3 regions of the Streptomyces sp. NPDC006314 genome follow, and region 1 is predicted to be linked to each of the others. Evidence: riboswitches for the same ligand, from Rfam matches in the RefSeq annotation. Region 1 holds a riboswitch; each other region holds the start of a gene.

Region 1 (7,704 bases):
GCTGCTGACGGTCGTCAGCGACACCGGCGCGTACGCGGTCGGCTGGCGCTTCGGCAAGCACAAGCTCGCCCCGCGGATCAGCCCCGGCAAGACCCGCGAGGGCCTGCTGGGCGCGGTGCTGTTCGCCATGGTCGCGGGCGCGCTGTGCATGCGGTTCCTGATCGACGACGGCACCTGGTGGCAGGGCCTGCTGCTGGGCCTCGCGGTCGCGGTCAGCGCCACGCTGGGCGACCTCGGCGAGTCCATGATCAAGCGGGATCTCGGCATCAAGGACATGGGCACCTTGCTTCCCGGGCACGGCGGCATCATGGACCGACTGGACTCATTGCTGCCCACGGCGCCGGTGGTCTGGCTGCTGATGGTGGTGTTCGTCGGATCCGCGTGAGCGAGTGCCGTACGACGTCCGGACCCCCGTCCTGAGCACAAGGCGGGGGCCCGTTGCCGTTTCCCGGACCTCCCGGCCCGTTGCCGTTTCCCGGACCTCCCGGCCCGTTGCGCAGGGACCGCACCCGGATGCCGCAGCACAAATCGGCAGCCGGAGCCCGCGCGCGGCAGACTCCCTCAGAGGGCGACGTGTACTCCGCCGCCCGGTGACGCAGCAGGGAGTGTGCCCGATGCCCCTCGACCCAGCCCCCGCCCCGCCTCCTCCGCCGGTGAGGTTCTGGCCCGTCGACGACCTGCCCGCACTCGACCCCGATCCGTTCCTGGACGAGTTGCTGCGCGACGAGCCGGTCACCCGGATCAGGCTCCCGCACGGCGAGGGGCACGCCTGGCTGGTCACCCGGTACGAGGACGTCCGCTTCGTCACCTCCGACCCGCGCTTCTCCCGGGAACAGGTCGTCGGCCGCGATGTCACCACCATGCGCCCGGTGCCGGTGGCCTCGCAGACGGCGGGTCTGCAGTACATCGACCCGCCCCGGCACAGTCGGCTGCGCCGGGTCGTCGCCCGCGCCTTCACCGGCAGGAGCATGCAGCGGCTGCGGCCGCTGGCCGAGGGCAGGGCCACCGAACTGCTCGACGGGATGGAGCGCGCGGGCGCACCGGCCGACCTCATGGAACACCTGCACGGCCCCTTCCCGATCGCCGTGACCCGCGACTTCCTCGGTGTGGAGGAGAAGGACTGGCACCGCTGGGCGGCGACGGGTGAGGCCCTGCTGTCCGCGGGCACCGAGTCCGAGGAACGCGCCAGGGAGGCCGCTCAGGCCACCCGGGCCCGCATCGTCGAACTGCTCCAGCAGCGCCGCGAGGATCCCCGCGACGACCTGGCCGGCGTGCTGGCGCAGGCCGCCGCGGCGGGCGAGATCACCGACGACGAGGCGATCTCCCTGGCCACCGCCATCCAGGTCAGCGGCGGTCACGCGGTGCGCAACAACAGCGGCTCGATGATGTACGCACTGCTCACCCACCCCGAGCACATGGACCGGCTGCGGCGCGAGCCGGAACTCCTGCCCCGGGCCGTGGACGAGCTGTTCCGCTACGTCCCGCACCGCAACGGCGTCGGCATCCCCCGTGTCGCCGTCGAGGACGTCGAGGTCGGCGGCCGGCTGATCCGGGCCGGCGACGTCGTCTACAACGCCTACGTCGCCGCCAACCGCGACCCCGAGGTCTTCCCCGACCCCGACGCCCTGGACTTCGACCGGAAGAGCCCCGCCCATCTGGCCTTCGGCCACGGCCCGCACCACTGCCTGGCCGCCATCATGGCCCGCATGGAGGCCGAGGTCATGATCGGCGCCGTACTCGCCCGCTTCCCCGGCATCCGGCTGGCCGTGCCTCCCGAGGAGGTCGAGTTCCAGCGCCAGGGCCTGATCCGCGGCCCCAGGACGCTGCCCGTGACCTGGTGACACCCGGGTCACGTCACGGGCGACCCCGGCTGGCTCGGCTGGGACTACCTGGAGGCGGTGTAGCGGCCGCGGTCGGGGCGATTCGCGACGGAGTGCGCGTGGCCGACCAGCTGTCCCGACTTGCCCTCTCGGCGCCGGTCAGGACCTTGCCGTACGCCCAGGGGCCCTTCTCGGCGGAGCAGGAGGACCGGAACCGGGCGCCTTCGGCGACGAGCCGGGCGGGACCGCTTGTGTCACGCCTTCGGAGCAGGGACACAAGCGGGCATCGAATGGCGGGTTGGCTGTGGTGATATCACCAGTCGCGCTGCCGAAGCTCCTAGAGCGCTGCAGCCAAGATCGCGGCCAGCGCGAAAACGCCGGCCAGTACGGAGCAGACGATCGCAGCGACGAGGTGGGTGCGCCAGTAGTTCTCCTCGTCCTGTACCACCACCGCGGTACGCGGTCTGCCCTTCCAGTAGGCGATCTCCACCACGTCGCCGGCCTCGAATCGTGGAGATCCGTACCCTGTAACCACAATCTGTCTGCTCTTGCCGTCCGGGGTGACGAACGAACACCAGGCGCTCGCGTCGCCGTCGTCCCAGGTGACGTAGTCGCACACACCGGGTGCGCGCTCGCCATGCGCTATGAGGTGACGGACGCCTCGCGCCTTCCTGGCCGGGATCAGACCCAGCAGGCCGAAGAAGACGGCCGCAGCTATGCAGGCACTCATCAGTCCCCCTCAAGACATGACTGCGATCATGCCGCACTTACCTACAGAGATGCAGGCTACTGACCATCCCACCGCCCGAGCACGCGCCCTGGGCCGTCCCTGGGCCGTCCGAGGCCAACCAATGCTGACAGTCGGTGCCCACGGGTGACCGCCCCCACCCCGCTCTGGCCTGGGCTACCCGAGTCGATCTGCGACACTGGTAAGCGCCATGCCTAAGCCCGGAGAACTCACTTTCGTCGCCCCGCGCGGAGCCAAGAAGCCGCCGCGGCACCTCGCCGACCTCACGCCCGCCGAGCGCAAGGACGCGGTGGCCGAGATCGGCGAGAAGCCGTTCCGTGCCAAGCAGCTCTCGCAGCACTACTTCGCGCGGTACGCGCACGACCCGGCGGACTGGACCGACATCCCCGCCGGTGCGCGCGGCAAGCTGCAGGAGGCGTTGCTTCCCGAGCTGATGACCGTCGTACGGCATCTGTCGACCGACCAGGGGACCACACGCAAGACCCTGTGGCGGCTGTTCGACGGGACGCTCGTCGAGTCCGTGCTGATGCGGTATCCGGACCGGGTCACCATGTGCATCAGCTCGCAGGCGGGGTGCGGCATGAACTGCCCGTTCTGCGCGACCGGGCAGGCGGGGCTCGACCGGAACCTGTCCACCGCCGAGATCGTCCACCAGATCGTGGACGGCATGCGGGCGCTCCGGGACGGGGAAGTGCCCGGCGGGCCTGCGCGGCTTTCCAACATCGTCTTCATGGGGATGGGGGAGCCGCTCGCCAACTACAACCGGGTCGTGGGTGCCATTCGGGCGCTCACCGATCCCGCCCCGGACGGGCTCGGGCTCTCGCAGCGCGGGATCACCGTCTCCACCGTCGGGCTCGTGCCGGCCATCCACCGGTTCGCCGACGAGGGCTTCAAGTGCCGGCTCGCGATCTCCCTGCACGCCCCCGACGACGAGCTGCGCGACACCCTCGTCCCCGTGAACACGCGGTGGAAGGTGCGCGAGGTGCTGGACGCCGGGTTCGAGTACACCGAGAAGTCGGGTCGCAGGCTGTCGATCGAGTACGCGCTGATCCGGGACATCAACGACCACGCGTGGCGCGGTGACCGGCTCGGCCGGCTGCTCAAGGGCAGGCCCGTGCACGTCAACCTCATCCCGCTCAACCCGACGCCGGGGTCCAAGTGGACCGCTTCCCGGCCGGCGGACGAGAAGGCGTTCGTCGAGGCCATCGCCGCGCACGGTGTGCCCGTCACGGTTCGGGACACCCGTGGCCAGGAGATCGACGGGGCCTGTGGTCAGCTCGCGGCCACCGAGCGGTAATCTGGCCACGTCCACACATCTTCATATTCCGACAGGGGAGCGCCACAGCGCTGAGAGTGCGGCAAACGGGCCGCAGACCCTCTGAACCTCGCCCAGGTCATTCTGGGTAGGAAGTTCGGTCATCACTCAAGCTGTTGCGCCCTGCCCGGGCCTCCCTCGCGGAGCCCGGGCAGGGCCGCGTCTCTTCCTGGCCACCCCCAGGAGGACATCCAGTGCACAACAAGACCTTCGTGGCCATGGCGGTCGGGCTCGGCCTGGTCACGCTGCCGGCGTTGACGGCGTGCGGCTCGAGCGACGCCAAGGGGTCCACGGACTCCAAGACCGTCACCCTGGTCAGCCACAACTCGTGGAGCGTCTCCGAGAGCGTCCTCAAGGACTTCGAGAAGCAGTCCGGGTACCAGGTCAAGGCCCTCGAGGACGGTGACGCGGGCCAGGCCGTCAACAAGGCGATCCTGACCAAGGGCAACCCGCAGGGCGACGTCTTCTTCGGCGTCGACAACACCCTGCTGTCCCGGGCTCTCGACAACGGCCTCTTCCAGCCGTACGAGGCCAAGGGGCTCGGTACCGTCGGCGCCGCCTACCGGCTCGACGGGGCCAAGCACCGGGTCACGCCGGTCGATCACGGCGACATCTGCGTCAACTACGACAAGGCCTACTTCAGCGAGCACAAGCTGGCCCCGCCCCGGTCCTTCGCCGACCTGGCCAAGCCCGAGTACAAGAACCTCCTCGTCACCGAGAACGCGGCCACCTCCTCGCCCGGTCTCGGCTTCCTGCTCGGCAGCGCCGCCGAGTACGGTGACGACGGCTGGCAGGACTACTGGAAGAAGCTCAAGGCCAACGGCGTGAAGGTCGTCGACGGCTGGGAGCAGGCCTACCTCCAGGAGTTCTCCGGCTCCTCCGGGGGCAAGAAGGCCGGCGGGGACCGGCCGCTCGTGGTGTCGTACGCCTCCTCCCCGCCCGCCGAGGTGATCAACACCAAGAAGCGGCCCGGTACCGCACCGACCGGCGTGGCCGCGGGCACCTGCTTCCGGCAGATCGAGTTCGCCGGGCTGCTGAGCAACGCGAAGAACACCGAGGGCGGCAAGGCGTTCATCGACTTCCTGCTCACCAAGGAGTTCCAGCAGGACATGCCGTTCAACATGTTCGTCTACCCGGTCGTGAAGGGTGCCGCCGTTCCTGCCGAGTTCACGAAGTACGGGCCGGCCGCCGAGCACCCCCGGACCATGGCCCCGGACAAGATCGCCGCCAACCGCGACCAGTGGGTCAAGTCGTGGACGTCACTCGTACTGAGGTAGCCGGGACACGGCGGAGAAGCGCGGCGCGGCTCGGGCTCATGGCCCTGCCCGTCGCGTTCTTCGCGCTGTTCTTCGCCTGGCCCGTGGCCGCGATCGTCGCGCGCGGACTGAAGGTGGACGGCGCCTGGCGGTTCGGGCGGATCGCGGACGTCGTCACCCAGCCGGACATCCGGCACGTGCTGTGGTTCACCACTTGGCAGGCGCTCGCCTCCACCGCGCTCACCCTGTTGCTCGCGCTGCCCGCCGCCCATGTCTTCGCGCGCCTCGACTTCCCGGGCAAGCAGCTGCTGCGGGCCGTCGTCACCGTCCCGTTCGTGCTGCCGACCGTCGTCGCCGGCAGCGCCTTCCTGGCGCTCGTCGGGCGGGGCGGTCTGCTCGACGAGCTGTGGGGGGTACGGCTGGACACCACGGTGTGGGCGATCCTGCTGGCCCACGTCTTCTTCAACTACGCGGTAGTGGTGCGCACGGTGGGCGGGCTGTGGGCCCAGCTCGACCCCCGGCAGGAGGAGGCCGCCCGGATGCTCGGCGCCTCGCCGCTCGGGGCCTGGCGGAAGATCACCCTGCCCGCTCTCGCGCCCGCCGTGGCCGCCGCCGCGCTGATGGTGTTCCTGTTCACCTTCACCTCCTTCGGTGTCGTGCAGATCCTCGGCGGCCCCACCTTCTCCACCCTCGAAGTGGAGATCTACCGGCAGACCTCGGAGACCTTCGATCTGTCCACGGCCGCCGTCCTCACCCTCGTCCAGTTCGCCGCCGTCGGCGCGATCCTCGCCGTGCACGCCTGGACCGTACGGCGGCGGGAGACCGCGCTGCGCCTCGTCGACCCGAAGGTGACCGTTCGCCGGCCGCGCGGGGCCGGCCAGTGGGCGCTGCTCGCCGGGGTCCTCACCACCATCGCCCTGCTCCTCGTGCTGCCGCTCGCCGTGCTCGTCCGGCGCTCCCTCGACGCACCCGGCCTCGGCTACTACCGGGCGCTGACCGACCCCGACGGCGGTACGTTCCTGGTGGCACCCCTGCACGCCGTGTGGGCCTCGCTGGAGTACGCCGTCGCCGCCACCGCCATCGCCGTGGTGATCGGAGGTCTCGCCGCCGCCGCGCTGGCCCGCCGGGACGCGGGACGGCTGGTACGGGGCTTCGACGCGCTGTTGATGCTGCCGCTCGGCGTGTCCGCCGTGACCGTCGGCTTCGGCTTCCTGATCGCGCTCGACAAGCCGCCACTGGACCTGCGCCAGTCCTGGATCCTGGTGCCGCTCGCCCAGGCGCTGGTGGGCGCCCCCTTCGTCGTACGGACCATGCTGCCGGTGCTGCGCGCGGTGGACGGGCGGCTCAGGGAGGCGGCGGCCGTGCTGGGGGCCTCGCCCTGGCGGGTGTGGCGCGAGGTGGATCTTCCGATGGTGCGGCGGGCGATGCTGGTCGCGGCCGGGTTCGCGTTCGCCGTCTCGCTCGGCGAGTTCGGGGCGACCGTGTTCATCGCCCGACCCGACAACCCGACCCTCCCGGTTGCCGTGGCCCGGCTGCTCAGCCGCCCGGGAGACCTCAACTACGGTCAGGCGATGGCCCTTTCGACCATTCTGATGGTGGTGTGCGCCGTCGCGCTGCTCGTCCTGGAGCGGCTGCGCACCGACCGGACGGGGGAGTTCTGATGCTGCTGAGCCTCGATGCCGCTACCGTGCGTTTCGGCGGGCGGGCCGTGCTCGACGCGGTCGACCTCGATGTCGCCGAGCACGAGGTGGTGTGTGTGCTCGGGCCCAGCGGCAGCGGCAAGTCGACGCTGCTCCGGGCGGTGGCCGGGCTGCAGCGGCTGGACTCGGGGCGGGTGCTGCTCGACGGCCGCGACCAGGGGGGCATGCCCGCGCACCAGCGCGGTGTCGGGCTCATGTTCCAGGACCACCAGCTCTTCCCGCAGCGGGACGTCGGCGCCAACGTGGGCTTCGGACTGCGTATGCACGGCGTCGTCAAGGCCGAACGGGACACCCGGGTGCGCCAGTTGCTGGAGTTGGTCGGGCTGCCGGGGGCCGCCCGGCGGGCCGTGGCCGGGCTGTCCGGCGGTGAGCAGCAGCGTGTGGCCCTCGCCCGGGCGCTCGCGCCCCGGCCCCGGCTGCTCATGCTGGACGAGCCGCTCGGCCAGCTCGACCGCTCCCTCAGGGAACGCCTGGTGGTCGAACTCAGGGAACTGTTCGGGCGGTTGGGCACCACCGTGCTCGCCGTCACCCACGACCAGGGCGAGGCGTTCGCGCTGGCCGACCGGGTGGTGGTGATGCGGGACGGGCGGATCGCGCAGTCCGGTACGCCCCTGGAGGTCTGGCAGCGGCCCGCCGACGCGTTCGTGGCCCGTTTCCTCGGCTTCGACAACGTGGTCCCGGCGACCGTCGCCGGTACGGCCGCCGACAGCCCCTGGGGCAAGCTGCCGGTGCCCGACGGCTCTCCGCAGGGAAACCGCACGCTTCTCGTCCGCCCCGCCGGGGTACGGATGGTGGCCGTCGACGCGGGCCTGCCCTGCACCGTGACCGCCCGCACCTTCAAGGGCACCCATGTGGCCGTCCACCT
Region 2 (7,704 bases), on a different contig from region 1:
GCACCGCCACCTTCCAGGCGGCCTGGCTGCTCAATGGCGGCCAGAAGACCGACATGGACCGCCTCCAGGACCACCACCTGCAGTGGATGGCCCGCCTGGACGCCGTCGAGGAGGTCGACGGCTATCTGCTCCTCCACTCCGACACCACCGCCTACCTCGACTACGGCGACTCGATCGAGGCGGTCAACGACACCGTCCGCGAGGCCCTGACCCGCAACGACGCCGACGAGGTCTGGGATCTGTTCCGCAAGTTCACCAAGCGGTTCTCCTTCCGCGACGAGGGCGGCGCCGACGCCGTACGCTCCCTCCTCGATACGTACGGCGGTACCCGGGTCGTTCACGGCCACAGCCCCATCCCCTATCTCCTGGGCGAGGTCGGCTCCGAGGACGGCGAGGAGAGCGGCGGCCCGGTCGTCGAGGGCCCGCACGTCTACGCCGACGGGCTCGCCATCGCCATGGACGGCGGCGTGACCATGGACGGGAAACTGCTGGTCCAGCAACTGCCCCTGGACAACTGACCGTTCCGCGGGCGGACGCGCCCCGGCGACGTACACGCAGACCGGAACGCAATTTCCGGCAATCCCCTGTCACCGTGTGCCGCCACGGCTCTACCATCGGCTTATCCGTAGCAGGCTCCCCTCCGTTTCTGCCCGACGGCTCGCCGGCGTGCGAGCCCCAAGCCCTACGGAGCATCGGGGGATGCACATGAACAGCGTTCCGCAGTACCTGCAGAGCGAGGACCGCCAGGAATTCGAGCGGCTCCTCGATGAGGCGCTGCGCTCCGCGCCACACCGACCGGAACTGGCCGCTGTCGGACAGCGGCTCAACCCCGAGCAACTGCGCACCATGGCGCTCAACGCCACCGCCCTGATCACCGCGGCCGCGGCGGCCGAGTACCAGCACTACGTGCAGGTCCGCCAGGATTTGCGCCACCCGGCGCTGTCCGCGCCTTCGGCCACCGGCGACTCCGCCACCACGGACCCTGCCTCGGCCACGGCGGGACTCGCCGCAACCCTCGGCGAGGCCGCCGAGACCACCGGAGCGGGCGCCATCGCGGTCATCGCCGTGCTGGCTCCCCTCCTGTCCGGAACCGCGGCGATGATCTTCCTGCTCGTCGGCTACATCCTGAAGATGCTCAACCCCGAACAGGCCTTCGCCCGGACCCTGCTCACCACCGGCTGGGTGTTCGGCGCCATGACCGCTGCCGCGATCCTCATCGCCGCCGTCGGGCTGCTGCTCACCGCTCTGCGCAACAGCAACTCGGCGGAAGCCCAGGCACAGGACGCGGCGCACGAACAGCTGACGAGAGCCAGGGAGGCCTGGCGGGACGCCCTGCTGGAGCGAGGCATCCTGCCGTTCCTGCGGGAGGCCCTCGCCGACCCCGGGCCGACGGCACTGCACCGCACGACCCCGCCCGCCCCGACCGGCCGCATGCCGCGCCTGGGCTACGACCGCCCCGGCTTCAGCAGCCCCGACGACGGCCCCGTCTCCGGCCGCCCGAGCTTCAGCAGCCCCGACTACACAAGCCCGGACTTCGGCGGCCCCGAACACCAGCCGGAGTGAGAACACCCGCCTCGACCGGGGTCCGCCCGCGGCGGCACCCGGTCGCGAGCGGCGCGGCTCACTTACAGCCGCCGGACCGCCTGCGCTTCGACACGCTCCACGGACGTGCGGCTGTACACGTGCACCAACGCAAGGTGGAACAACGCCGGTGCCAGCGGCGCCCAGCGGTGGACGCGGTCGTCCCGCAGCAGGTATCTGACCACCGAAGCGGGGCGGAAGGGCACATAGTCGATCGTCTGGTGCTCCCAGCGGTCCGCCACGCCCCTGCTCATCCTCGCCTGGATGTCCGTACTGCGCAGTTCCTTCAGCCGGGCGAAGTAGTGGCCGCTCCAGTGGCGTCTGTCGACGTCCAGGACGAAGGCCAGGAGCTCGAGGGTGTACTCGTGGGGCTCCAGGGCCAGTTCTTCCCGCATGCCCCGGCGGCACACCGCATGGAGGTCCGGTGCGCTCCTGCCCGACGAATCGATGTGCCGGGACAGCCCCTCGTTCACCGAGGAGTTCCACACCCCGGGCGCCATCCGCACCCGCTCGCTGCGACGGCTCACCACGAGCATGTCGTCGGCGGTGACCACGGCGACGTTGACGGCGAAGCTGCACTGCAGGAACGCCGGCGCCACAAGGGGCTGTTCGGGATCCAGGTAGCGCGACCGGGGGGTCGTACCGTCAGGCAGCCGACGGTCGAGTTGCTGGGCGGCCAGGAAGGTGTAGTAGTCGGTCGGCCGCAGCCGCAGATGCACCTCCGGGGTCTCGTCGAGCGCGGTGCGGGAGATGTCGAACGACTCGACCGCGTAGCGCGGTCCGTTCCACAAGGGCGTGCGCCCCTCGGCGCGCAGCCGTTCACTCTCGACCGCTATCTCCTCCCGCCACGGTTCCATGCCCGCCGGCAGCCGCACCTCGTCGTCGAGTACGTGGACGAAGACTCTCTCCGGCGGGATCGTGGTCTCACCGTCGCCCTCCACGATCAGCGCAGATGTGTGCAGGGGGCCCAGCGAGAACGTGCGCCAGGCCGGTCCCGACTCCTCCCGGCGGCCCAGGCCGCGCAGAGCACTGGCCGATCGTCTGCGCAGCCGGAACCACGCATCCTGTAAAGGCTGCTGGAACAGCACCGCGAACAGCATGCCGATGACGGCGCCCGCCACTCCGTTGGCAACATCGATCCCACCCACACGGCAGACCCTATGAATCTCGTCCGCGCACGGACGCCGTCGTGCTCCTTCCGTTACCGGCTTCCGGGACCCGGGGGGGGACGGACACCTCGGCCTGTCCCCCTCGTCGCCTCTCAGTCGGCCATCGGCAGATACACCCGGTTGCCCGCGGCCGCGAACTCCTTCGACTTCTGGGCCATGCCCTCCTCGATCTCGGCCTGGCTGCCGCCGTGTTCCCGGCGGATGTCCTGCGAGATCTTCATGCTGCAGAACTTGGGCCCGCACATGGAGCAGAAGTGGGCCGTCTTGGCGGGCTCCGCCGGGAGGGTCTCGTCGTGGAACTCCCGTGCCGTGTCCGGGTCCAGCGCGAGGTTGAACTGGTCTTCCCACCGGAACTCGAAGCGCGCGTCGGACAGCGCGTCGTCCCACTCCTGAGCGCCCGGATGCCCCTTGGCGAGGTCGGCCGCGTGCGCGGCGATCTTGTAGGTGATGACACCCGTCTTGACGTCGTCCCGGTTGGGCAGCCCCAGGTGCTCCTTGGGCGTGACATAGCAGAGCATCGCCGTGCCCCACCAGGCGATCATCGCCGCCCCGATGCCGGAGGTGATGTGGTCGTACGCCGGCGCGACGTCCGTGGTCAGCGGGCCGAGCGTATAGAACGGAGCTTCATCGCAGATCTCCTGCTGAAGGTCGATGTTCTCCTTGATCTTGTGCATCGGGACATGTCCCGGGCCCTCGATCATGGTCTGTACGTTGAAACGCTTGGCGATCCGGTTGAGTTCCCCGAGCGTGCGCAACTCCGCGAACTGCGCCTCGTCGTTGGCGTCCGCGATCGAGCCCGGCCGCAGGCCATCGCCCAGCGAGTACGTGACGTCGTAGGCGGCGAGGATCTCGCACAGCTCCTCGAAGTTCTCGTACAGGAACGACTCCTTGTGGTGTGCCAGGCACCACGCGGCCATGATCGATCCGCCGCGGGAGACGATGCCGGTCTTGCGGTGGGCCGTCAGCGGAACATACGCGAGGCGCACGCCGGCGTGAACGGTCATGTAGTCCACGCCCTGCTCGGCCTGCTCGATGACGGTGTCCTTGTAGATCTCCCAGGTGAGTTCCTCGGCCTTGCCGTCGACCTTCTCCAGGGCCTGGTAGAGCGGCACCGTGCCGATGGGTACGGGGGAGTTGCGCAGTACCCACTCGCGGGTGGTGTGGATGTTCCGGCCGGTGGAGAGATCCATGACCGTGTCGGCGCCCCAGCGGGTCGCCCAGGTCATCTTCTCGACCTCCTCCTCGATGGAGGAGGTCACCGCGGAGTTGCCGATGTTGGCGTTCACCTTCACCAGGAACCGCTTGCCGATGATCATCGGCTCGATCTCCGGGTGGTTGACGTTGGCCGGCAGCACCGCCCGACCCGCCGCGATCTCCTCGCGGACCACTTCCGGCGACACGTTCTCCCGGATGGCCACGTACTCCATCTCCGGCGTGATGTCGCCCCGGCGCGCGTATGCGAGCTGTGTCACCGCCTCGCCGCCGCGACCCCGCCGCGGCTGGCGCGGGCGTCCGGGGAAGACCGCGTCCAGGTTCCGCAGCCCGCCGCGCGGCGCTGTGTGCTTGATCCCGTCGTCCTCGGGACGGACAGGACGGCCCGCGTACTCCTCGGTGTCACCGCGGGCGATGATCCAGTTCTCCCGCAGCGGTGGCAGGCCCCTGCGGACGTCCGTGTCGACGAGTGGATCGGTGTACGGGCCTGAGGTGTCGTACAGCGTGACCGACTGCCCGTTGGTGAGGTGCACCTGACGGACCGGCACGCGCAGGTCAGGGCGCGAGCCCTCGACGTACGCCTTGTGCCAGCCGATGGACTTCCCGGCCTCCTGGGACTTCTCGTCCTGGACGGAGGCAGGCGTGCGTGCGTCCTTGTTGGTCATGAGACCTACTCCCTACGCCGGCATTACCCGGTAACAGGTTCGGCGGTCGACGCAGCGATTCCCGTCTGCCGACGTTCCCTGTGGAACAGCGCTCGTTCCACGTGAAACATCGCGTATACGGAGGTCAGCGCCCTCTCAGCCCGGTGCTCCGAGCTCCCGCGTGTGCAAAGGTGCCTCCACGCTAGCGTCATTTGTGGCGCGGTGAACAGTGGGCCTCTGCCGTTCTTGCGATGATCGGGCGGTGACCAGGATGGAGCAGTACCCGTACCAGGCGCCCGACCCGGGCCGCCGAGACGCTTCAGGGCCAGGCGGCGGACAGGGCGGTGAACGCGCCCACGACGGCCGTGCGCCGGGCGCCGGACACGGCCAGGGGAACGGCTCCGGCGGGGGCAGCGCACCCGGCCCGACGGGATCCGGCGGAGACGACGGGCACGGGCACGGGCACGGGCACGGGCACTCGCACGGTCACAGCCACGGTCCCGCCGCGCCCGTCTCCCAGCACCTGCGGAAGGTCATCGCGGCGATCCTGGTCCCGTTCACCGCGGCGGTCCTGGTCGGTCTGGTGGTGCTCTGGCCCGGGGGTGCCCCCTCGCACAAGCGCACCGGCGTCGGCTTCGACCGGCAGACTCAGCAGGCCACGGTCACCAGGGTCGTCGAGGTGAGCTGCAAGTCGGTGAACGCCTCCGGCGGGACTCCGACCAGTGACACCTCCACCGCCGAGGGCAACTCGGCGGTGCAGGAAGCGGGGGGTACCTGCAAGAAGGCGACCATCCGGGTCGAGACCGGCAAGGACAAGGGCCGTACGTTCACCGAGATCGTGCAGCCGGACCAGTCACGGCAGTTGCACCAGGGTGAGAAGGTCGTGGTCGCCTACGAGCCCTCGGCGCCCAAGGACCTGCAGTACTCGGTGACCGATGTGAACCGGAAGTTCCCCATGGCGCTGCTCGCGGGAATCTTCGCGCTCGCGGTCGTCGTGGTGGGCCGGCTGCGCGGGGTCATGGCGCTGATCGCGCTGGCCGTGAGCTTCCTGGTGCTGACGCTGTTCATCCTGCCCGCGATCCTGCAGGGTTCGAATCCGCTGCTGGTAGCCGTCGTCGGGTCGAGTGCGATCATGCTCATCGCGCTCTACATGTGCCATGGGCTGTCGGCCCGTACGTCCGTCGCGGTGCTCGGCACGTTGGTCTCCCTCCTGCTGATCGGCATCCTCGGCTCGGAGTTCATCGACTGGGCCGCCCTCACCGGAAACACGGACGACAACACCGGTCTGATCCACGGCCTGTATCCGTCGATCGACATGAGTGGTCTGCTGCTGGCCGGTGTCATCATCGGTTCGCTCGGTGTCCTGGACGATGTGACGGTGACGCAGACGTCGGCCGTCTGGGAGCTGCACGAGGCCAATCCGTCGATGGGCTGGCGCGGGCTGTACCGGGCGGGCATACGCATCGGCCGTGACCACATCGCGTCAGTCGTCAACACGCTCGTCCTCGCTTACGCCGGTGCCGCACTGCCGTTGCTGCTCCTGTTCTCGATCGCGCAGAGCAGCGTGGGGACCGTGGCCAACAGTGAGCTGGTGGCCGAGGAGATCGTACGCACGCTGGTGGGATCGATCGGTCTGGTCGCCGCGGTCCCGGTCACCACCGCGCTCGCCGCGCTGGTGGTGTCGGCCGACCGGCCCGGACCGGGTGCCCCGGCAGCCACCGGAGTACAGCGCCTTCCGGCCCGCGCCGGCCGGGGCCGCCGCCGCAAGCGGTGAGCCGGCACGGCCGGCCGTGTCCTGCGGACCGGGCAAGGCCGACCGTTATATGGAGTCCGCGCCATGCAGATTTGCGCAGAAGCGTTCCTGCGCGTTGCACACGCCACAGCGAAGTGCCCGGCGTCCCCTGCCGTGATGCTTCAGCCGGCGCTCTGTTCCTCGGCCAGGATGCGGTCCAGGGCCTCGTCGAGATGGGCGTCGAAATCGGCCAACGCGCCCTCCTGACCGAGCGGCACGAGCTTGTCCGTGCGGTCCAGAAAGGCCACGAGCGGCGGGGCCGACGAGCGGAACAGAGCCTGGTCACCGCCGACCTGAAGCCGGATCAGCACCTCGCCCAGCACCTCCGTATCGGCGGGTGCGATGTGCACATCCCCCTCTCCGCACGGCCGGCCGACCCCGTCGACCAGCAGCTCCCGCCCGAAGGCCCAGGTCACCGGGGCGTCGCCGGGCAGATGGAAGGTGAGTCGCACCGCATAGGGATCACTGGTCTCGTAGCGCAACTCCACCGGAATGCGGAAGGAGAGCTCCTCCGACACGAGAAAGCTCATCATGACTTCTGCCTGTACGGACTCACGCATCGTCTACCCCGTCATATGACATCGGCTGGCCGGGATCGATCCCTCTGACCGTGGTCAAATCTTGCTGAACGTGCACGGGAGATCACAAGGAGTAATTTTTCAGATGCTGATAGAGAGCGTGAGGGACCCGAGATGGCGCCCGATCTCCGTCTGCAACCGGTGGGCGGCGGGCAGCAGCCGGTCGGCGTGACGGGCGGGCAGGGAAAGGGCCATGGTGGCCGCGGTGGTGCCGACCGTGATCGGCACCGCCGCGCAGACCGTGCCGAGCGCGTACTCCTGACGCTCCACCACCGCCTCCATGCGCCCCAGCCGGGTCAGCCGTCGCAGCAGGGCACCGTTGTCCCGCACGGTGTACGGCGTGATGGCCTGCACGGGATAGCGGGCGAGATGGTCGCGTCGGGCGTCCTCGTCCAGCTGGGAGAGCAGGCACTGACCGATCGCGTGCGCATGGCCGGTCTCGCGGAAGTCCGCCCATTCCTCGACCGCGGGGGCCTCCGGGGAGTCGGAGACGCACATGACCTCGATCTCGCCGTCTTGGTACATCGCGTAGTACACGGGCACACCGATGGAATCACGCCAGTGCGCGAGCGTGTCCGCCACCGTGCTGCGACGTTTCTGCTGCGCTCCGCTACTGCTCAGCCGCTCTACCGCGTCGCCGAGGAAGAACAGCCCTTTCTCGCGGCGCAGATAGCCCTCGTGCACCAGGGTGCGCAGCAGGTGGTAGGTCGTGGGCAGCGCCAGGCCGG
Region 3 (7,704 bases), on a different contig from region 1:
GGCACGGTCAGCGAGCGGGGTATCACGCTCGTCCGGTCCTCGGCGTTGTCGTGCTCCGCGGTCAGCGCCTGCGGCGGCACCGCGTCCAGCTGCTCGCCGGTCAGCGCCCGGCGCGCCTCGCGCACCTGGCCGAGGAAGGCCACGGCGTCGTGCGGGCGGACATCCGGGTTGCGCGCCGTCGCCGACGCGACCAGCTCGTCCAGCTCGTACGGCAGTCCCGGCACGAGCACCGAGGGTGGCGGCACGTCCTCGTGGATGTGCTTGTAGAGCACCTGGGCGGGGGATTCCCCGGAGTGCGGTTTCCCGCCCGTCAGCATCTCGTAGAGCACGACACCGCACGCGTACACGTCGACGCGCGGGTCGCTGGTGCCCTGCTCTATCTGCTCGGGCGCGAGATACGACACGGTGCCGAGGACGGCACCCGTCGTGCTGGTCACGGTGTCCACCGACCGCACCAGCCCGAAGTCGGCGACCTTGACCCGCCCGTCGTCCCCTATCAGGACGTTCTCGGGCTTCATGTCACGGTGCACGAACCCGGCCCGGTGCGCGGCGCCGAGCGCGGCCAGCACCGGCTCCAGGATGTCCAGCGCGGCCCGCGGCTGCACCGCGCCCCGCCGGCGCAGTACGTCCCGCAGGGTGCACCCGGGGACGTACTCCATCGCCAGGTACACGTACGACCCGTCGGTGCCCTGGTCGAAGACCTGCACCACGTTGGGGTGGTCGAGCCGGGCCACGGACTTCGCCTCCCGGATGAACCGCTCGACGAAGGACCCGTCGACCGCGAGCGTCGGGTGCATCACCTTCAACGCGAGGACGCGGTCCAGGCGGGTGTCCAGGGCCCGGTAGACCGTGGCCATCCCGCCCGCCGCGATCCGCGCTTCGACGCGGTAACGGCCGTCGAGCACCTGCCCGACGAGGGGGTCCTGAAGGGTCGTATCCACGCAGGGGAGTCTACGAGGGGCGGCCGACACTCCCGCCCCCTGCGCCGCCGCGGGGGCGGAATGCAGCAGAGCTGTGACTGTCGCGCGACTGGAAGGCGGGGCGCTCGGGGTCCAGGTGCGCGCGCCCCTCGGTGGGGGAGGAGGCCTCGGCGAAGTGGCGGCGCGGGATCCGCCCCGCCAGCCGGGCCAGCCGGCCCGCCTCCACGGCGTGCTTCATGGCGGCGGCCATCGTCTCCGGCTCCTGTGCCCGGGTCACCGCGGAGGCCAGCATGACCCCCGCGCACCCCAGCTCCATCGCCAGCGCCACGTCGGACGCCGTACCGGCCCCCGCGTCCAGGATCACCGGCACACGCGCGTGCTCCACGATCAGCTGGAAGTTGTGCGGATTGCGGATGCCCAGCCCGGATCCGATCGGCGAGCCCAGCGGCATCACCGCCGCACAGCCCACGTCCTCCAGCTTCCGCGCGACCACGGGATCGTCGTTGGTGTACGGCAACACCGTGAAACCGTCGTCGACCAGCGTCTCCGCCGCCTCCAGCAGCTCCACCGGGTCCGGCAGCAGCGTCCGCTCGTCGGCGATGACCTCCAGCTTGATCAGGTCCGTGCCCAGCGCCTCCCGGGCCAGCCGGGCGGTCAGCACGGCCTCCCCGGCCGTGAAGCAGCCGGCCGTGTTCGGCAGCACCCGGATGCCCAGCTTCTCCAGCACCGACAGCACCGAACCGTGCACGGAGGGGTCCACCCGCCGCATCGCGACCGTGGTCAGCTCCGTACCGGAGGCGGTCAGCGCCCGCTCCAGGACATCCAGGCTGGGCGCACCGCCCGTACCCATGATCAGGCGGGAGCCGAAGGGCACACCGCCGAGGACGAAGGGGTCGTCGGCCATGGGTCAGCCTCCTTGGACGGCGGTGAGGACTTCGACGCGGTCGCCGTCGGCGAGCGCGGTGGCCGCCCACTGCGTGCGCGGGACGACGGTCTCGTTGACGGCGGCCGCCACCCCGGAGGGCGCCGCGGTGAGGGTCCTGACGAGGGAGTCGAGAGCGGTGCCCGGGGCGATCTCCCGGCGCTCCCCGTTGACGGAGATGGTGACGGACATGGTCATGCGGGCTGCTCCAGGAGGCGTGCGGGCCGCTCCGGCGGTACGGCACCGAAGCGCTTCGGCGTGAACGGGCGTGCCACCTCGGGGAGTTCACCGGCGACCAGCGCATGCGCCAGGACGTCCCCGGTGACCGGCGTGAGCAGCACCCCGTTGCGGTAGTGCCCGGTCGCCAGCAGCAGCCCGTCCAGGCCGGTCGGGCCGAGCATCGGCGCGTTGTCGGGGGAGCCTGGGCGCAGCCCCGCCCGGGTCTCGGTGAGGGGCAGCTCGGTGATCCCCGGCACCAGTTCATGCGCGTCGCGCAGCAACTCGTACACGCCGCCCGCCGTGACCGTCGTGTCCCAGCCCAGTTCCTCGCTGGTCGCGCCGACGACCAGTTCGCCGTTCTCACGGGGCACCAGATAGACGTGGCTGCCGCGGACCACGGCCCGCACGGTCCGGTTAAGGAACGGCGCGAACCGGCGGGGCACGGTCAGCCGGAGCACCTGCCCCTTCACCGGCCGTACCGGCGGCAGCAGCGCGTCCGGCACGCCCGCGAGTCGTGCGCTCATGCTCCCGGCGGCGAGCACGACCTGCTCCGCGCGCAGCCCGGTGCCGTCCGCCGTGGTGACGCCGGCGGCCCGGTCCCGTACGACATCGAGGCGTTCGGCCCACACCCGGTGGAACTCCACTCCGGCGCTCTCGCACGCGCTCACCAGGGCCGCCGCCAGTCGCCGCGGGTCGATCTGGTGATCGCCGTCGACCCGCAGTCCGCCGCGCACCCCGGGCGCCAGCATCGGCTCCAGGCGCCGGCACTCCCGCCCCGACAGCCATACCGACTCGAGGCCCGAGCGCTGCTGCAGCGCGTGCAGTTCGCGCAGGTGGGCGCGGTCGTCGGCGTCGAGCGCGACCGCGAGGGTGCCGCAGCGGCGGTAGCCGAGGTCGCGGCCGGTCAGTTCGGCCAGCTCGGCCGCGAAGTCCGGATACCGGCGGGCCGATTCCAGGTTCAGGGCGAGCAGCGTCTCCTCGCCGTAGTGCAGTTCGGTGACCGCGGCCAGCATCCCGGCCGCGACCCGCGCGGCCCCGCCGCCGGGCTCGGGGTCCACCACGGCTGTGGCGAGCCCGCGCTGCGCCGCGCGCCAGGCCGTGACCAGGCCGATGACTCCGCCCCCGATGACGAGGACGTCGGACGTACGTGGCGACATGGGCGTCCAGCCCCTCCCTTCGCCGGCATGACCCGGATCAGGTTCGTACGGTCGGAGGCCGCCAGCCTCCCTCTCAGCCCGGTGCGTCCGGGCTCCCGCGAGTGCTTGTACGGTGGCCACCCTAGCCCGCAGCGCCCATCACCCGTAAGGGAGCCCCCGCCCATGGCCCGCTCGCTCGACGGACTGACCTTCGCCCCCGTCGCCGACCAAGCCCCAGGTCAGGTGGGCACCCGCACCCGGTTCGCCTACCACGAGCAGGACGGCGGGATCTGGGCCGAGTACGCGGGCGGTGACGTCGTGCGCGGCCATCTGGTCGGCACCCGCGAGGGCGACCGGCTGGACTTCCGGTACGTGCAGCTCAGGACCGACGGGACGACCGCCTCCGGGCACTGTGTGTCGGCGGTCGTGGAGCTGCCCGACGGACGGGTGCGGCTGGAGGAGACCTGGGAGTGGGAGTCACGGCCGGGATCCGGCACGAGCATGGTGGACCAGGTCACCGAGCACACCCACTGACTGACGATCGATCAGTTGTCTATGGTGATCGGGTGAGCGAGCAGAGAACGGGAGCGAGCCCGTCACCGGAACGGCGCGTGGTCGTCGTGGGCGCGGGCATGGCCGGGGTGCAGACCGCGGTCGCGCTGCGGGAACAGGGCTTCAAGGGTGCCGTGACCGTCATCGGCGCCGAGCCGCACCAGCCCTACGACCGGCCGCCGCTGTCGAAGGCCGTGCTGCTCGGCAAGGCCGAGGACTCCGCCTTCGACGTGGACTTCGAGGCGCTCGGCGTCGAGCTGCGGCTCGGCTGCGAGGTGCTGGGCCTGCGCACCGCCGAGCACGAGCTGGACACCGAGGCGGGTCCGGTGGCGTACGACGTCCTGGTCCTCGCCACCGGCGCGGAACCGATCACCCTGCCCGGTACCGAGGGAGTGCCCGGCGTGCACCTGCTGCGCACCCTGGACGACGCCGCACGGCTGCGGCCCGTGCTCGCCCGGCAGCACGACATCGTGGTCGTCGGCGCCGGCTGGATCGGCGCCGAGTTCGCCACGGCGGCCCGGGAGGCGGGCTGCGCCGTGACCGTCGTCGAGGCCGCCGGGCGGCCGCTCCCGGGTGCCCTGCCCGCCGAGGTGGCCGCGCCCATGGCCGCCTGGTACGCCGACAGCGGCACCGAACTGCGCACCCACGCGCGCGTGGAGCACGTCGAGCCCGGCGCGGTAGTGCTCGCCGACGGCACGCGGCTGCCCGCGGGCGCCGTCGTCGTCGGCATCGGTGCCCGCCCCGCCACCGGCTGGCTGGCCGGCTCCGGCATCGAGCTGGGCCCGCACGGCGAGGTCCTCGCCGACGCCCACCTGCGCACCTGTGCCGAGGACGTGTACGCCGTCGGCGACTGCGCCTCCTTCCCCTCGGCCCGCTACGGCGAACGGCTCCTCGTCCACCACTGGGACAACGCCCTGCAGGGCCCCCGCACGGTCGCCGCGAACATCCTCGGCGAGACCCCGGCGGTCTACGATCCCGTGCCGTACTTCTGGTCGGAGCAGTTCGGCCGTTTCGTCCAGTACGCCGGCCACCACGCCGCGGCCGACCGCCTGGTGTGGCGCGGTGACCCGGCGGGCCCGGCCTGGACGGTGTGCTGGCTGCGCGAGGACCGGCTGGTGGCCCTGCTGGCCGTGGGCCGCCCGCGCGACCTGGCCCAGGGGCGCCGGCTGATCGAGGCCGGCCGCCACATGGACGCGGCCGCACTGGCCGACCCGGGCCGCCCCCTGAAGGACGCCACGGCCGACTGACCGGCGCCCTGGGACAGCGTCCGGCAGGGGGCGCGGGGCTGTGCTGATAGGCGGCTCCGCCACACGGGCGTGACCAGCCACAACGGCGCCGCACCCGGCCGACGGCCCCTCACGGCGCCGGGCGGAGCCCGTCACGGCACCCGGCGGGGCGCCCACGTGGACCTGCCTGGCTTCCGACTGTCAGTGAGGGATGGCAGGCTAGATCCCGTGACCGAGATTGACGCAAAGATCGATGCTCTCGTCCCTGCCTGGCTCACCCTCCCCGACATCGCCGAACAGCTCGGCGTCGAGGTGACGCGTGTGCGGCAGCTGGTCAAGGAGGGCCAGCTCATCGCCGTACGCCGAGGTGAGAACCGGGCGCTGCACGTCCCCGCCGCCTTCATCGACGGGGACAAGGTCGTCAAGGGCCTGTCCGGGACCCTGACGCTCCTGCGGGACGACGGCTTCACGGACGAAGAGATGATCGAGTGGCTCTTCACCCCCGACCCGACCCTGCCCGGCACCCCCGCGCAGGCCCTGAGCGAGAATCGCGGCACGGAGGTGAAGCGCCGCGCCCAGGCGCTCGCCGTCTGAGCCGAACCGCGACAGGGGGTGGCGTGCGGACCCGAGCCCGCACGCCACCCGTAGAACCAGACACCGACCACGGGGGACCCGCGCATGTCCGACACCGCCCGCGCCGCGCTCGCCGACGCCCGCCTGTACCTGTGCACGGACGCCCGCAAGCGCCAGGGTGACCTCGCCGATTTCCTGGACGCGGTCCTGGCCGGCGGTGTCGACATCGTGCAACTGCGCGACAAGGGCATGGAGGCCGCCGAGGAGCTGGAGCACCTGCGGGTGTTCGCCGACGCCTGCGCCCGGCACGGCAAGCTGCTCGCGGTCAACGACCGGGCGGACGTCGCGCACGCCGCCCGCGCCGGGGTGCTGCACCTCGGCCAGGGCGACCTGCCGGTCCCCGCGGCCCGCGCGATACTCGGTGACGGCGTGCTGATCGGCCGCTCCACGCACGCCGAAACGGAGGCCGCCGCGGCCGCCGTCCAGGAGGGCGTGGACTACTTCTGCACCGGACCGTGCTGGCCCACCCCCACCAAACCCGGCCGGCACGCGCCCGGCCTCGATCTGGTCCGTTACACGGCCGGCCTCGGCACCGACCGCCCCTGGTTCGCCATCGGCGGCATCGACCTGGGCAACCTGGACGAGGTGCTGGACGCCGGCGCCCGCCGGGTGGTCGTGGTCCGCGCGCTCACCGAGGCGGACGACCCGGGCGCCGCGGCGGCGCAGTTCGCCAAGCGGCTGCGGGACGCCCGGTAGCGGTCGTCCGCCTCCGGCGGTGGTCGTCGCGCTCGGTAGCGGGTCCGGTGGGTCCCGGGGCGAGGCCTCCTGTCCACCCACTGGACAGGAACTCGACAAATCGGGCAAATTTCCGGTGTCCGGTTGGGGGACCGCCCACCCCTGGCTAACCTGCGGGTATGGCCCTCGGAACCGCATCCACCAGGACTGATCGCGCACGCACTGTGCGCGACATCCTCGCCACCGGCAAGACGACGTACTCGTTCGAGTTCTCGGCGCCGAAGACCCCCAAGGGTGAGCGGAACCTGTGGACCGCGCTCCGGCGGGTCGAGGCGGTCGCCCCCGACTTCGTCTCCGTGACCTACGGCGCCGGCGGCTCGACCCGCGCGGGCACCGTCAAGGAGACCCAGCAGATCGTCGCCGACACCACGCTCACCCCGGTCGCCCACCTCACCGCGGTCGACCACTCCATCGCCGAACTGCGCAACATCATCGGCCAGTACGCGGACGCCGGCATCCGCAACATGCTCGCCGTGCGCGGCGACCCGCCCGGCGACCCCATGGGCGACTGGGTGCCGCACCCCCGGGGCCTGACCTACGCCGCCGAACTCGTCCGGCTCATCAAGGAGTCGGGCGACTTCTGCGTGGGCGTGGCCGCGTTCCCGGAGATGCACCCGCGCTCCGCGGACTGGGACGCCGACGTCGCCCACTTCGTGGACAAGTGCCGTGCGGGCGCCGACTACGCCATCACACAGATGTTCTTCCGGCCGGAGTCGTATCTGCGGCTGCGCGACCGCGTGGTGGCCGCGGGCTGCGACACCCCGGTCATCCCCGAGATCCTGCCGGTGACCAGCGTGAAGATGCTGGAACGGCTACCCAGGCTCAGCAACGCCGTCTTCCCGGACGCCCTGAAAGAGCGGATCCTCACAGCGAAGGACGATCCGGCGGCGGTACGCTCCATCGGTATCGAGTTCGCCACGGAGTTCTGCGCTCGGCTGCTGGCCGAGGGAGTGCCCGGACTGCACTTCATCACGCTCAACAGCTCCACGGCGACCCTGGAAATCTACGAGAACCTGGGCCTGCACCACCCCCCGCAGGCCTAGACCGGCCGCACCGCGATACGACACACTGCGTAGCGGTCACTGGGAGAGGGGCGTACATGGGCTGGACGGTCCTCTACATCGCGTTCGGCATCGTCGCACTGTGGTTGCTGGGCGAGGTGCTGCTGCAGTACAAGGCACGCCTGCGCTGGCGACTGCTGGCCTTCGTCGGCTTCCTCGGTGTGGTGCTCGGCGTGCTGATGCCGTCCGTCATCGTGATCGGGCTGGGCGCGATCGCCTTCGCGACCGGGCAGACCTACGTGACGCTGTCGTTCCGCCGCGGCTTCGCCGCCGGCTGGGCGGTCAAGCGCCCCGACGCCG

The links. Region 1 has a riboswitch for thiamine pyrophosphate ahead of ABZ079_RS24875 (thiamine ABC transporter substrate-binding protein). Riboswitches for the same ligand answer to the same signal wherever they lie in the genome.
Region 2: another riboswitch for thiamine pyrophosphate. It lies ahead of thiC (phosphomethylpyrimidine synthase ThiC); the one in region 1 lies ahead of ABZ079_RS24875 (thiamine ABC transporter substrate-binding protein).
Region 3: another riboswitch for thiamine pyrophosphate. It lies ahead of thiO (glycine oxidase ThiO); the one in region 1 lies ahead of ABZ079_RS24875 (thiamine ABC transporter substrate-binding protein).

What each region holds. Positions count from the first base shown of each region.
Region 1 covers NZ_JBEXRL010000014.1:99,938-107,641, reverse strand. The annotation lists gene ABZ079_RS24895 (phosphatidate cytidylyltransferase) at 1-385, shown strand, start outside; gene ABZ079_RS24890 (cytochrome P450) at 615-1,841, shown strand; gene ABZ079_RS24885 (hypothetical protein) at 2,158-2,550, opposite strand; gene rlmN (23S rRNA (adenine(2503)-C(2))-methyltransferase RlmN) at 2,759-3,865, shown strand; TPP riboswitch at 3,889-3,996, shown strand; gene ABZ079_RS24875 (thiamine ABC transporter substrate-binding protein) at 4,078-5,160, shown strand; gene ABZ079_RS24870 (iron ABC transporter permease) at 5,199-6,800, shown strand; gene ABZ079_RS24865 (ABC transporter ATP-binding protein) at 6,800-7,704, shown strand, end outside.
Region 2 covers NZ_JBEXRL010000003.1:202,422-210,125, forward strand. The annotation lists gene ABZ079_RS06595 (metallophosphoesterase) at 1-518, shown strand, start outside; gene ABZ079_RS06600 (hypothetical protein) at 700-1,563, shown strand; gene ABZ079_RS06605 (hypothetical protein) at 1,626-2,729, opposite strand; gene thiC (phosphomethylpyrimidine synthase ThiC) at 2,843-4,627, opposite strand; TPP riboswitch at 4,620-4,797, opposite strand; gene ABZ079_RS06615 (YibE/F family protein) at 4,878-6,380, shown strand; gene ABZ079_RS06620 (SsgA family sporulation/cell division regulator) at 6,521-6,958, opposite strand; gene ABZ079_RS06625 (helix-turn-helix domain-containing protein) at 7,058-7,704, opposite strand, start outside.
Region 3 covers NZ_JBEXRL010000009.1:283,469-291,172, reverse strand. The annotation lists gene pknB (Stk1 family PASTA domain-containing Ser/Thr kinase) at 1-941, opposite strand, end outside; partial or broken gene ABZ079_RS19275 (thiazole synthase) at 1,033-1,824, opposite strand; gene thiS (sulfur carrier protein ThiS) at 1,828-2,040, opposite strand; gene thiO (glycine oxidase ThiO) at 2,037-3,218, opposite strand; TPP riboswitch at 3,216-3,327, opposite strand; gene ABZ079_RS19260 (hypothetical protein) at 3,381-3,731, shown strand; gene ABZ079_RS19255 (FAD-dependent oxidoreductase) at 3,809-4,996, shown strand; gene ABZ079_RS19250 (Rv2175c family DNA-binding protein) at 5,204-5,569, shown strand; gene thiE (thiamine phosphate synthase) at 5,654-6,304, shown strand; gene metF (methylenetetrahydrofolate reductase [NAD(P)H]) at 6,463-7,386, shown strand; gene ABZ079_RS19235 (hypothetical protein) at 7,443-7,704, shown strand, end outside.